2 regions of the Arthrobacter sp. ERGS1:01 genome follow, and region 2 is predicted to be linked to the other one. Evidence: predicted binding sites of a transcription regulator. Region 2 holds the regulator's gene; the other holds the start of a gene.
The links. Region 2 encodes LexA, which represses DNA repair genes until DNA is damaged. Its sites were predicted from a motif close to TCGAACANNTGTTCGA; they were not measured.

Region 1 (6,632 bases), 860 kb from region 2:
ACTTGCCGTTGATGAGCACCGACAGCGATGCCGGGTTAAGCCGCGCTCCCCCGCAGGCCGGGCAGGGGATCTGGCGCATGTACTCCTCGTAGCGGTCGCGCGCGGAGTCCGATTCGGTTTCCAGGTGCTTGCGCTGGATGTACTGCACGGCGCCCTCGAAGCCCGTGCTGTACTTGCGTTCGCGGCCAAAGCGGTTCTTGTACTGCACCACCACCTTGTGGTCCTTGCCGTACAGGATGGCCTGGCGGGTTTCGGTGGACAGCTTGTTCCAGGAGTCGTCGAGGCTGAAGTCGAGGTCGTCGGAGAGGCCCTCGAGCAGCCGGTTCCAGTACTCCGTGGTGGCGGTGCCCAGCGACCACGGCGCAATGGCGCCGTCCCGCAGGCTCAGGAACGGGTTGGGAACCACGAGTTCCTCGTCGACCTCGAGCTTGGTGCCGATGCCGCTGCAGGCGCTGCAGGCGCCGAAGGGGTTGTTGAAGGAGAAGGAGCGCGGCTCGATCTCGTCGATCGCGAGCGGGTGCTCGTTGGGGCACGCGAGGTTCTCGGAGAACTGCCGGACCCGCCCGGCGTCGCCCTCGTCCAGGTCGACGAGTTCGGCCAGCACGCGGCCCTCGGCCAGGCCGAGCGCGGTTTCCACGGAGTCGGTGAGGCGCTGCTGGATGCCGTCCTTGACGACGAGGCGGTCCACGACCACCTCGATGGAGTGCTTGAACGTCTTCTTCAGCTTGGGCGGATCGGAGAGCTGGATCTGCTCGCCGTCCACCTTGGCCCGGGAGTAGCCCTTGGCCGTGAGTTCGCGGAACAACTCCACGAACTCGCCCTTGCGCTCACGTACAACGGGGGCAAGGATCTGGAAGCGGGTGCCCTCCTCCATCTCCAGCAGCTGGTCCACGATCTGCTGCGGGGTCTGCTTGGCGATCGGCTCGCCGCAGACGGGGCAGTGCGGGGTGCCGACGCGCGCCCAGAGCAGGCGCATGTAGTCGTAGATCTCGGTGATGGTGCCCACCGTGGAGCGCGGGTTCTTGGACGTGGACTTCTGGTCGATGGACACCGCCGGGGACAGTCCCTCGATGAAATCGACGTCGGGCTTGTCCACCTGCCCCAGGAACTGGCGGGCGTAGGCGGAGAGCGATTCCACGTAGCGGCGCTGGCCTTCGGCGAAGATCGTGTCAAACGCCAGCGAGGACTTGCCGGACCCGGACAGGCCGGTGAATACGATCATGGCGTCGCGGGGCAGGTCAAGGTCCACGTTGCGAAGGTTGTGTTCGCGGGCCCCCTTGACAATCAAGCGCGACAAATCCGGGCGCGCTGGAGTGGACTTCGGGCTGAGCGACTGGGGCATTGTTTCCTTCGAGGTACCGTCCGAGTCCCGGACATTGCGATGTAAGCACCAACGCTTATCAGTATAGTCGAATCTTCGTTCGAACACCCGCTGTCGAAGAGGTGTTCCCCACTACCGCGTGGCGCCGCGTTCCAGGGCCGCGGACACCATGGCCAACGCCTTGGCGGACGGCACGCCGCACTTGAGGACGACGCCGGCGAACTCGGCCGCAGCGGTCGCCACGGCTTCCGTCAGCTGGTCGCCGCCGGAGGCGATGACGGTGCCGCTGCGTCCGGCGGTCACCACGATCCCGGCGTGTTCAAGTTCCCGGTAGGCACGCGCCACGGTGTTCGCGGCAACGCCAAGCTCGGTGGCGAGGGCACGGACGGACGGAAGCTTCATGCCGACGGCGAGTTCGCCGGCGGCCGCCAAATCCACGATGCGCAGGCGGATTTGTTCGTACGGCGGCACCGAGGATTCGGTGACGGGTTTCCAGCGGCGCATGATCAGCTCGGCGGCATTCATGGCGTGCTTGTTTCCTCCACCACGGGATCCGCAAATTGGCTCATGTACAGATCGTAGTAGAAACCGTTGTCGGAGAGGAGGTCCTCGTGGGTTCCCTGTTCCACAATCCGGCCGTGGTCCATGACGAGGATCAGGTCGGCGTCGCGAATCGTGGAGAGCCGGTGGGCGATGACAAAGCTCGTGCGGGATTCCCGCAGCCGGTTCATGGCCTGCCGGATCAGCACCTCGGTGCGGGTGTCAACGGAGCTCGTGGCCTCGTCGAGGATCAGGATGCCGGGGTCGGCAACCCAGGCCCGGGCGATCGTCATGAGCTGGCGCTGGCCGGTGCTGAGCCCCGCGCCGTCGTCGGTCAGCACGGTGTTGTAGCCGTCGGGAAGGGCCCGGACGAAGTGGTCCACGTGGGTTGCCTCGGCGGCGGCGGTGATCTCCTCCTCCGTGGCGTCGAGTTTGCCGTAGGCCAGGTTGTCCCGGATGGTGCCGCCGAACAGCCAGGCGTCCTGCAGGACCATGCCGAAGCGGCGGCGGAGGTCGTCGCGGGCCATCTTGGCGGTGTCGACGCCGTCGATCGTGATCCGCCCGGAGTCGATGTCGTAGAAGCGCATGAGCAGGTTCACGAGCGTCGTCTTCCCGGCGCCCGTGGGCCCGACGATCGCGACCGTCTGGCCGGGCTCGGCCACGAGCGAGAGGTCCTGGATGAGCGGCTCGTCCGGGCTGTAGCTGAAGTTCACGTTCTCGAACACCACCCGGCCCTTGGGGTTGGTGATGGTTTGTGCGGGCACGTGGTCGGGGTCCTGCTCCTTCGCGTCGAGCAGCTCGAACACCCGCTCGGCCGACGCGACGCCGGACTGGAGGAGGTTGAACATGGAGCCGATCTGCGCCATGGGCTGGCTGAATTGGCGTGAGTACTGGATGAACGCCTGCACGCTGCCGATCGTCAGGGTGCCGGAGGCCACCTGGATGCCACCGATCACCGCGACGATCACGTAGTTGAGGTTGGAGATGAAGTTCATGGACGGCATGATGATGCCGGAGATGAACTGGGCCTTGGCGCTGGAGGCGTAGAGGCGGTCGTTGGAGACGGCGAACTTTTCAATGGCCGCTTCCTGCTGGCCGAATGCCTTGACGATCTCGTGGCCCGTGAACATTTCCTCGACGTGCCCGTTGAGTTGGCCGGTGGTCTTCCACTGCGTGGTGAACTGCACGCGGGACCGTTTGGCGATCGCGACGGTGATCAACGCGACGATCGGGACCGTGACGAGCGCGATGATGGCCAGGATCCAGGAGATCGAGAACATGAAGGCGAGCACGCCCACCACCGTCAGCACGGAGGTCAGCACCTGCGTCAGCGTTTGGGTCAGCGTTTGGGAGAAGTTGTCGATGTCGTTGGTGACCTTCGACAACACGTCGCCGCGGGACTGCTCCTGGAAGTGCGACATCGGCAGCCGGTCGAGCTTCTCCTCGATCCGCTGCCGCAGCCGGTACATGGCCCGCTGGACCACGCCGGCGGTGATGTAGCCCTGGGACCAGTTGAAGAAGAACGCCACCAGGTACAGTGCCAGCACGCCGATGAGGATCCAGCCGAGCGCGTTGAAGTCCAGGCCCTGCCCGGGCACGAAGTTCATGCCGCCGAGCATGTCCGCGACCTGCCCCTGGCCCTTGGCGCGCAGGGCGGCCAGGACTTCGGCCTTGGTGGTGCCGGCCGGGAAGCCCTTGAACATGGTCCCGGCCACGCCATTGAAGATCACGTCGGTGGCGTGGCCCAGCAGTTTCGGCGCCAGCACGGACAGCACCACGGAGACGGCCGCCAGGATTACGACCCAGGTCATCCGGATCCGGTCCGGCGCCATGAGGCCCAGGATCCGCTTGAGGCTCTTGCCGAATGCGACGGGCTTTTGCGGCGGTCCGCCGGCAGCCATTCCCCTCATGCTCATGCCGCGTGCTCCTGGTCTTCATCGGTCATCTGGGAGGTGACAATTTCCTGGTAGGTCCCGCACCCGGCCATGAGCTCCTGGTGCGTGCCCTGCCCGACGATCCGGCCCTCGTCCATGACGAGGATGTTGTCGGCGTGCATGATGGTGCTGATCCGTTGGGCCACCACCAGGACCGTGGCGTTGGTGGTGACGGGTTTCAGGGCCGCCCGGAGCCGGGCGTCGGTGGCGAAGTCCAGGGCGGAGAAACTGTCGTCGAAGACGTAAATGCTGGGGTCGGCGATGACCGCCCGGGCGATGCACAGGCGCTGGCGCTGGCCGCCGGAGAGGTTGCTGCCGCCCTGTTCGATCGGTGCGGACAGCCCGCCGGGCATTTCGCTGACGAAGTCGGCGGCCTGGGCGACCTTCAGGGCCCGCCACATGTCTTCCTCGGTCGCGTCGGACTTGCCCACGCGCAGGTTGCTGGCCACGTCACCGGAGAACAGGTAGGCCTTCTGCGGCACCAGGCCGATGTTGCCGCGCAGGGATGCGAGCGATACGGCATGGTTCTCGTAGCCGCCCACGCTGATGGCTCCCGTGGTGCGGTCCAGGAGGCGCGGGATCAGGTTCACCAGCGTGGTCTTGCCGCTGCCCGTGGAGCCGACGATCGCCGTCGTCGTACCCGGGGTTGCGGAGAAGTTCAGGCCGGACACCACCGGCGCCTCGGCGCCCGGGTAGCTGAACGCGACGTCGGCGAAGGAAAGCTCGCCGTCAAGTTTGGGCACGGACACTGACGCCGCAGTGTCCCGCACCGACGGCTCGGTGGTCAGCACGGCCTCGATGCGCTCGGCACTGACGGCGGCACGCGGGATCATCATGAACATGAACATGGCCATCATGACGGACATTAGGATTTGCAGGATGTAGCTCAGGAACGCCGTCAGGGAGCCGATCTGCATCTGGCCGGCGTCGATCCGGTGCCCGCCAAACCACAGCACGCCCACGCTGGTCACGTTGACCAGCGTGAAGATCGTGGGGAACATGAGCGAAAGCAGCCGGCCGGCGCGCAGCTGGGAGGCCGTCAGTTCGCCGTTGGCCGTGGCGAAACGCTCCGCCTCGTAGTCGCGGCGGACAAAGGCGCGGATGACGCTGATGCCCATGATCTGCTCGCGCAGCACCCCGTTGACGCCGTCGAGCTGCTTTTGGACCTTGCGGAAGGTGGGGACCAGCTTGCGCACGATCAGCGCGATCGCCACCACCAGCAGCGGCAGCACCACGAGCAGCAGGGAGGACAGCGGGACATCCTGCTTCAGGGCCAGGATGATGCCGCCCACGCACATGATGGGCGCGGTGACCATGAGCGTGAAACTCATGAGCGTGAGCATCTGGACCTGCTGGACGTCGTTGGTGGTGCGGGTGATCAGGGACGGCGCACCGAACACGCCCACCTCCTGGGAGGAGAACGACTCGACCTTGTTGAAGAGGTCGCGGCGGATCTGCCGGCCCACCCCCATGGCCACATAGGCGCTGAAGTAGGTTGCGGCAATGGCACAGACCACCTGGCCGGCCGTGATGAGCAGCATCCAGCCGCCCAGTTGGAAGATGGTGCCGATGTCGCCCTTGACGACGCCGGAATCGATGATGTCGGCGTTCAGGGTTGGCAGGTACAAGGTGCCCAGGGTGGAGAGGAACTGCAGCACCACAATCAACACCAACGGCCCCTTGTGGGGTTTCAGGTTGCGGCTAATCAGACGAAAGAGCATGGATCCTCCCAGCACCATCCGGCCACACGGACCATAGTTCGAACAGGTAACAAACTACTCCTGCCGGAGCCCCTTGTCAGGGCATTTTTCCCACAGCGGAATGGGAGTTTCCTGTGACCGGGACGACGCCGGGCCTAGCCGTAAAGTTCGAACCGCACCATGCCGCCGCCGGTCACCATGGACACCTGCCGCCGGGCCTGTTCCAGCACCGGATCCGCGCTCAATGCCTGAAGATAGCGGCCGTGCTCGGCCAGGGATGCGACGGCCTTTTCCACGCTTTCCGCGTCAACGGCCTGGGCGTGGGTGGGGTGCGGGGAACTGATGGCCACGCGGCCCACATGGTGTTTGGCCAGGCCCTCCTCGAGCAGTTCGGGGAAGATCCAGTCGTTGTCCGCGTCGCCCACGGCATCGAGTACGCACCGGCCCACGGCGCGGTGGTCGGCACTGTTCCAGCGCCCGGGACCCCAATGGTCGGTGTGGTTCAGGGTGAGGACCAGGTCGGGGCGGACCCGGCGGATGTGCCGGGCAAAGTCCCGGCGCAGGCCCAGGCCCTCCTCGATCCGCCCGTCGGGGTGGTCAAGGAACACCAGGTCGGTGACGCCCACCCTGGCGCACGCCCTGCGCTGCTCCTCGGCGCGCAAGGGCCCGGATTCGGCCGGTGGCAGGCCCGCGATGCCGGCCTCGCCGCGCGTGGCCAGCAGGTAGTGCACCTCCTTGCCCACGGCCACCCACTGCGCCACGGCGGCCGCCATGCCGTATTCGGGGTCGTCGGGGTGTGCCACGATCACGAGCGCCCGTTGCCAGTCCTGCGGAAAATCGGAAAGTTCGGTCATTGTTTTTGTCCCACCATGAAGAGCCTTCGGAAGGGGTACACCGTGCCAAATTCGCCGGCCGGGTAGGCCTCGTCCAGGAGGGCCGAATATTCGGTTTCGAAGGCCGCAGCGTCGGCCGGGGTCAAAGCCTGGAGCACGGGGCGCAGGCCCGTGCCGCGCACCCAGTCCAGCACGGGGTGCTCCCCCGGCAGCAGCTGGCTGTAGGTGGTTTCCCAGACGTCCGCCCGGGCGCCGCCGCGCAGCAGGAGCTCGTGATACTGCTCGGGTTCCCACACGGCGTCCC
Region 2 (6,632 bases):
GCGGGTTGGACCAGATGGTGGTGAAGCGCACCTCGGGGTCGACGTCGTCGGGCATTGAAACCCGCACGTTGCCAAGGCCCAGGGCCTTGGCATTGTCGCCGGTCAGCTCGATCGAGCGTTCGTTGACGTCCACGGCGTAGACGGTGGCTTCGGGGGAGCGCAGGGCAAGCGTCAGGGCGATCGGACCCCAGCCACAGCCGATGTCCAGCAAATTTCCCGTGGGGGACGGCGCCGGGGCGTCGGCCAGCAGGATCGCGGTGCCCTTGTCCACGCCGTCGGGGCTGAAAATGCCGCCGCCGGTTTGCAGGGTCCGCCGCTCCCCGGCCAACACCACCTGCAGTGGCCGCCGTTTCAGCGGCGTTGACGGTTGTGAACTGAAGTAATGATCTGCATCCATAGTCCTGCCAGATTAGTGCGAATTGGGCGCAATCGGAATCTGGGCCCGCCTGCGGGTGCGATTCGTCCGCATGTTCTCCACAGGCGTGATCACACAAAGGTGTGCGTGTCCGTGCCCGGGACTACGATTGAGGTAACAGCCAATAAGGAGAACATGTCCAACCCATCCGCACCCCACGGTTCCGCCGACTCGCACGGCCCCGCAGAAGTTCCCGCCGGCGGGGACGCCGGCCAGGACCTGTCAGTGGCCGAGATTGAGGCCGTGATTGACCGTATTCTGGCCAAGGACGCCGCGGCGACCCGTGCAGTCCGTGAGGATGCCAAGCTCGACGCCGCCGACCCCCAGTCCAAGAGCGCCGCGAGCCACCCCATCATCGGCCGCGCCCAGGCCCTCTCGAACCTGGCCCAGGAACACAGCCGCTTCGACGGCGACCAAAGCGAACTCGCCGAGCGCAACGCCTTGCGCCGCACCGCCGGGCTGTCCACCGAACTTGAAGACGTCACCGAGGTCGAATACCGCCAGCTCCGGCTGGAACGGGTGGTCCTGGCCGGGCTCTGGAGCAACGGCACCATGGCCGACGCCGAAAACTCGCTGCGCGAATTGGCCGCCTTGGCCGAGACGGCCGGCTCGGAGGTGCTGGACGGGCTGGTGCAGCGCCGGGCCAAACCGGACCCCGCCACTTACCTGGGCCAGGGCAAGGCCCAGGAGCTGAAGGACATCGTGCACGCCACGGGTGCCGACACCGTCATCATCGACGGCGACCTTGCACCCTCCCAGCGCCGCACCTTGGAGGAAGTGGTCAAGGTCAAGGTCATCGACAGGACCGCTCTGATCCTGGACATCTTTGCCCAGCACGCCCAGTCCCGCGAAGGCCGGGCCCAGGTGGAACTGGCCCAGATGGAATACCTGCTGCCGCGCCTGCGTGGTTGGGGCGAGTCCATGTCCCGCCAGGCCGGTGGCCGGGTGGGCGCCGCCGGTGGCGGCATCGGCTCCCGTGGTCCCGGTGAAACGAAGATGGAACTGGACCGGCGCAAGATCCGCACCCGCATGGCGAAGCTGCGCCGCGAGATTGCGGCCATGAAGCCGGCCCGGGAAACCAAACGGGCCAACCGCAAACGCAACTCGGTGCCCTCGGTGGCCATTGCCGGCTACACCAACGCCGGCAAGTCCTCGCTGCTGAACCGGCTCACGGATGCCGGCGTGCTGGTGGAGAACGCCCTGTTCGCCACCCTGGATCCCACGGTCCGCAAGACCGAAACCGCCGACGGCCTCGGCTACACCCTGGTGGACACGGTCGGATTCGTCCGCTCCCTGCCCACCCAGCTCGTTGAGGCCTTCCGCTCCACCCTGGAGGAAGTGGCCGACGCCGACCTCATCCTGCACATCGTGGACGCCTCACACCCGGACCCCGAAGGCCAAATCGCGGCCGTCCGCACCGTGCTCTCCGAGGTCGATGCGCTGAAGATCCCCGAGATCATCATCTTGAACAAGGCCGACATTGCCGACCCGTTCGTGGTGGAACGCCTGCGCCAGCGCGAGCCGCGCACCGTGGTGGTTTCGGCCCGCACGGGCGCCGGCATCGATGAGCTCCTTGCCGCCATCAGCGAGGCCATCCCGCGGCCCAGCATCGCCCTGGACCTGTTGATTCCCTATGACCGCGGCGACGTCCTGAACAGGCTGCACCGCAGCGACGCCGAGATCATCAGCATTGAGCACGGCGAACACGGCACCATCGCCAAGGTCCGCGTACGCGGGGACCTTGCCGCCGAGGTGGAGCCGTTTGTCCAGCATGAGTGAAACAGCATCCGTGGCCCGCAAGGATGGCGCGAGTGAACTGAGCGAGCAGGCCATTGAGCTGCTCGACGCGGCCGTCGAGGCGATGGGCGGCCAGCGCCGCGACGGCCAGCACGACATGGTCCGCCGTGTCGTGGAGGCCATCGAGACCGGCGACCACCTGCTGGTGCAGGCCGGTACCGGGACTGGAAAGTCGTTGGCCTACCTGATCCCGTTGATCGTCCACGCGCTCAGCAGCGACAAACCGTCCGTGGTGGCGACGGCCACCTTGGCGCTGCAGGCCCAGATCGTGGGACGGGACGTGCCGCGGTTGCTGGCCGCCCTGGAACCGCTGCTGCCCCGGCCCATCGACGTCGCACTCGTCAAGGGCCGCAGCAACTACGTTTGCCGGCACAAGCTCGGTGGGGGTTTTCCCTCGGAGGACTCCGCCGAGGGTGCGCTGTTTAGCCTCGGTGAAGATTCCAGCGTGGTCCACCTGCCCGGCGCCAAGACCGGCCCCACCTCACCGCTGGGGCGTGAAGTGGTGCGCCTGCGCGAATGGGCCGAGGACACCGAAACCGGTGACCGTGACGAACTTGTCCCCGGCGTCACCGACAAGGCCTGGCGCCAAGTGTCCGTCACGTCCATGGAGTGCCTGGGCGCGCAAAAATGCCCGCTGGCCGAGACCTGCTTCTCCGAGCTGGCCCGGGCCAAGGGTGCCGAGGCCGACATCGTGGTCACCAACCACGCCATGCTCGCCATCAGCGCCTTCGAGGGCATCGCCGTCCTTCCCGACTACGACGTCGTCGTGGTCGATGAGGCGCACGAGCTCCAGGACAGGGTCACCGGCGCCGTCACGGGCCAGCTCTCGGTCCAAATGGTCCAGGCGGCCGCCTCCAGCACCCGCAAGCACACGGGCGTATCGGTCGACGCCCTGCACGGGGCCGCGACGGCCCTGGACCTGGCGTTCGCCGGAACACCGTCCGGGCTGCTGCCCAACGGCTTGAACGAGGAACAGTCGGCGGCCATTGAACAACTGCGTGACGCCGTCCGGGTGGCCCTGTCCGATTCAAAGCCCGACGGCAATGCTTCGGCCGACGGCGGACGCTCGATCGCACGGTCCCGGCTGAACCTGATCTTCGACCTCTGCGAACGGTTGCTCACCGCCGCCGACGCCCGCGAAGTGGTCTGGGCGTCCCGCACCGGCACGTTCACGCCCGGGCAGGGCTACCAAAAGGCCGACGACAGCGAACCACCCGTCATCAACATCGCCCCGCTCAGCGTTGCCGGAAAACTGCGGGAGGGGCTCTTTGCCGACCACACGGTGGTGCTGACCTCCGCAACGCTGGCCATCGGCGAGTCGTTCCAGGCCACGGCCGGGGGCTTGGGCCTGCTGGGCGCCAACGCGCCGGCGTGGACCGGGGCCGACGTCGGATCCCCGTTCGACTACCCCAAGCAGGGCATGCTGTATGTGGCCGCGCACCTGCAAAAGCCGGGTTTCGGCAACTCGCCGGAGCAATTGGCGGAGCTTGAGGCACTCATCACGGCTGCCGGGGGCGGAACACTGGCGTTGTTCTCCTCCCGCAGGGCTGCCGAGGACGCCGCGGAAAAGCTCCGCAAGAAGCTGTCGGTGAAGATCCTGTGCCAGGGGGAGTCCTCCATGGCGGGCCTCATCAAAGAGTTCTCCGACGAACCCGACACCTGCCTGTTCGGCACCATGTCCCTCTGGCAGGGGGTGGACGTCCAGGGTGCATCGTGCCGGCTCGTGGTCATTGACAGGATTCCGTTCCCACGCCCGGACGACCCCCTCGTGACGGCGCGCGCCCGCGCCGTTGCGCAGAGCGGCGGCGACGGATTCATCGCGATCTCGGCAACCCACGCCGCCATCAGGCTGGCGCAGGGTGTGGGGCGGCTTATCCGCTCGAGCAGTGACAGGGGAGTGGTGGCCGTCCTGGACTCCCGGCTGGCGAATGCCGGCTACGGCGGCTTCCTGCGTGCAGCCCTTCCGCCGTTCTGGTCCACCAAGGACCGGAACGTGGCCCTCGCGGCATTGCAAAGGCTCTCCGGCAAATAGCCCAGGTGCGCAGCCGCCCGGTGATCGAGCCTGTCGGGATCCGGGGCCCTGGTCTGGAAACATGGAAGCGCCCCCGGTCGGGAGACCGGGGGCGCTTCCATTCGTTTTGCCTACAGGCTGCGCAGGACCGAGACGACCTTGCCCATGACGGTGGCGCTGTCACCGAGGATGGGCTCATAACGGGTGTTCTGCGGCAGCAGCCACGTGTGACCGTCGCGCTGGCGGAACGTCTTCACGGTGGCCTCGTCCTCGAGCAGGGCCGCAACGATCTCGCCATTGTTGGCCGTGTTCTGCCGGCGCACCACCACCCAGTCGCCGTCGCAGATCGCGGCGTCGATCATGGAATCCCCGGCGACCTTCAGCATGAACAATTCACCGTTGCCCACGATCTGGCGCGGCAGCGGCATGATGTCATCCACCACCTGGTCGGCCAGGATGGGACCGCCGGCGGCGATCCGGCCCACCAGCGGCACGAATGCGGTGTCGGAGGCGCTGCTCAGTTGGGCGAAGTTCAAGCCGTTCGAACTGCGCACCTGGTCGGGCGAGCTGACGCCCTCAATCTCCACTACGCCGTTGTCCAGGACCAGCGGAATGAGGACCTCCATGGCGCGGGGCCGCTTCGGATCGCGGCGCAGGTAGCCGTGGCGCTCAAGCTGGGTCAGCTGGTGCGTGACGCTGGAGAGACTGGCCAGGCCCACCACGTCCCCGATCTCACGCATCGACGGCGGGTAGCCTTTGTCGGCAATGGAGCGCTGGATGCATTCGAGAATCTTCTTCTGCCGGACCGTCAGCCCCTTCATGCCGGCCCTGCTGGGGGCCTGCGGGATGCGGTGCGGAGGTTCTGGTAGCGCCATGGTCCTTCGGTCCTTTCGTGGAGGCCGTCAAGAGTGTTAATCAAGAGTGTCAGTGCCTTCTGGTGGACTGCTTTTAGCGGCGAATCCTTACCTCCAAGATTAAGCCAGAAAAGAGCGAATTTCAAACATTTGTTCTATCGAGTCTTGGCAAGAGTCGTCTATAGATGCTAAAACTGTAGTACCAGCGTTAGAACATACGTTCTATCGAACATATTGTGTATGGAAGTTTGATCCTGCTGAATGTCCCGGGTTTCGCCCGGTTCGGCCCATGCGGTCAGGCCTCCACGGAGTGAAAGGAATGAATTCATGAGCGCATTGGTGATTTCCACAGCAGGCCCGGCGGTCCAGTACTCCGGAAGCAAGTTCGGCACTGTCCGTGCCACCCCGGCCGGACCCCTGCGATTGACGCGGCGGGGCCGCATGGTTTTCCTGGGAATTCCGGCCCTTGTCGTCGCGGCCGTGTTGATGCTGTCCGTAGTGGCCGTGCTGTTGGGCGTCGTCGCCAGCCCGGCCAACGCCGCCACTAAGTACACCCCCGTCAACATGACGGACTATGCGGCCTCCGTGACGGTGCTCCAGGGGCAAAGCCTGTGGTCGATCGCGGCGAAGAGCGATCCCAACCGCGACGTCCGCGACGTCGTGGCCGAGATCGTGGCCCTCAATGACCTGGGCACCTCGGTGTTGCAGGCCGGCCAGCAGTTGTACGTACCCCTGCCGAAGTAGGCCCACGGAGATCACATGGTGGGACATTGCCGGTCACAAGTTCTGTTCCGGCACGAACACCACTTAAGCTGATTCCATGGATCAGTTTGAACGTCTCAACCAGTTACCGCTCCGCGACGATCTGCGCGGACAGCATCCCTACGGGGCACCGCAACTGGACGTTCCCATCCTGCTAAACGTCAATGAAAATACCTTTGGTGTTCCACTGGACGCCAAGGAGGCCATCCTCAAGGCCGTGGCCGATGAGCTTGATGGCTTGAACCGCTACCCCGACAGGGAGTTCACCGAACTCCGCCGGGCACTGGCCGCCTACCTGGGACACGGTCTCACGGAGGAGAACATCTGGGCCGCCAACGGCTCCAATGAGGTCCTCCAGCAATTGCTGCAGGCCTTTGGCGGACCGGGACGACGCGCCATGGGCTTCCCGCCCACATACTCGATGTACCCGCTGCTCGCCAGCGGCACCGGCACCGCTTACGTGCCCGGTGTCCGCGGGGACGACTACAGCCTTACCGCGGAATCGGCGGCCGCCCAGGTGCGCGAATCCGCGCCCAACGTGATCTTCCTCTGCTCCCCGAACAACCCCACGGGCACGGCACTCGGCCTTGACGTCGTCGAGGCCGTCTATGAAGCAGGCGAGGCGTCCCAGGCGATCGTGATCGTGGACGAGGCCTACGTGGAGTTCGCCCACACCGGCACGTCGAGTGCGCTGACCCTGCTCCCGGGCCGCCCGCGGCTGGTGGTGTCCCGCACCATGAGCAAGGCGTTCGCACTGGCCGGTGCCCGGCTCGGATACCTGGCATCCGCGCCC

Region 1: the regulator LexA is predicted to act here: its motif matches at 1,410-1,425, upstream of uvrA (excinuclease ABC subunit UvrA).

What each region holds. Positions count from the first base shown of each region.
Region 1 is NZ_CP012479.1:1,654,781-1,661,412, reverse strand. Features, by position in the region: gene uvrA (excinuclease ABC subunit UvrA) at 1-1,342, opposite strand, end outside; gene AL755_RS11345 (GntR family transcriptional regulator) at 1,454-1,846, opposite strand; gene AL755_RS11340 (ABC transporter ATP-binding protein) at 1,843-3,771, opposite strand; gene AL755_RS11335 (ABC transporter ATP-binding protein) at 3,774-5,516, opposite strand; gene AL755_RS11330 (PIG-L deacetylase family protein) at 5,651-6,349, opposite strand; gene AL755_RS11325 (trans-aconitate 2-methyltransferase) at 6,346-6,632, opposite strand, start outside.
Region 2 is NZ_CP012479.1:794,994-801,625, forward strand. Features, by position in the region: gene AL755_RS07465 (class I SAM-dependent methyltransferase) at 1-397, opposite strand, end outside; gene hflX (GTPase HflX) at 551-2,194, shown strand; gene AL755_RS07475 (ATP-dependent DNA helicase) at 2,187-4,244, shown strand; gene lexA (transcriptional repressor LexA) at 4,355-5,098, opposite strand; gene AL755_RS07485 (LysM peptidoglycan-binding domain-containing protein) at 5,405-5,821, shown strand; gene AL755_RS07490 (histidinol-phosphate transaminase) at 5,898-6,632, shown strand, end outside.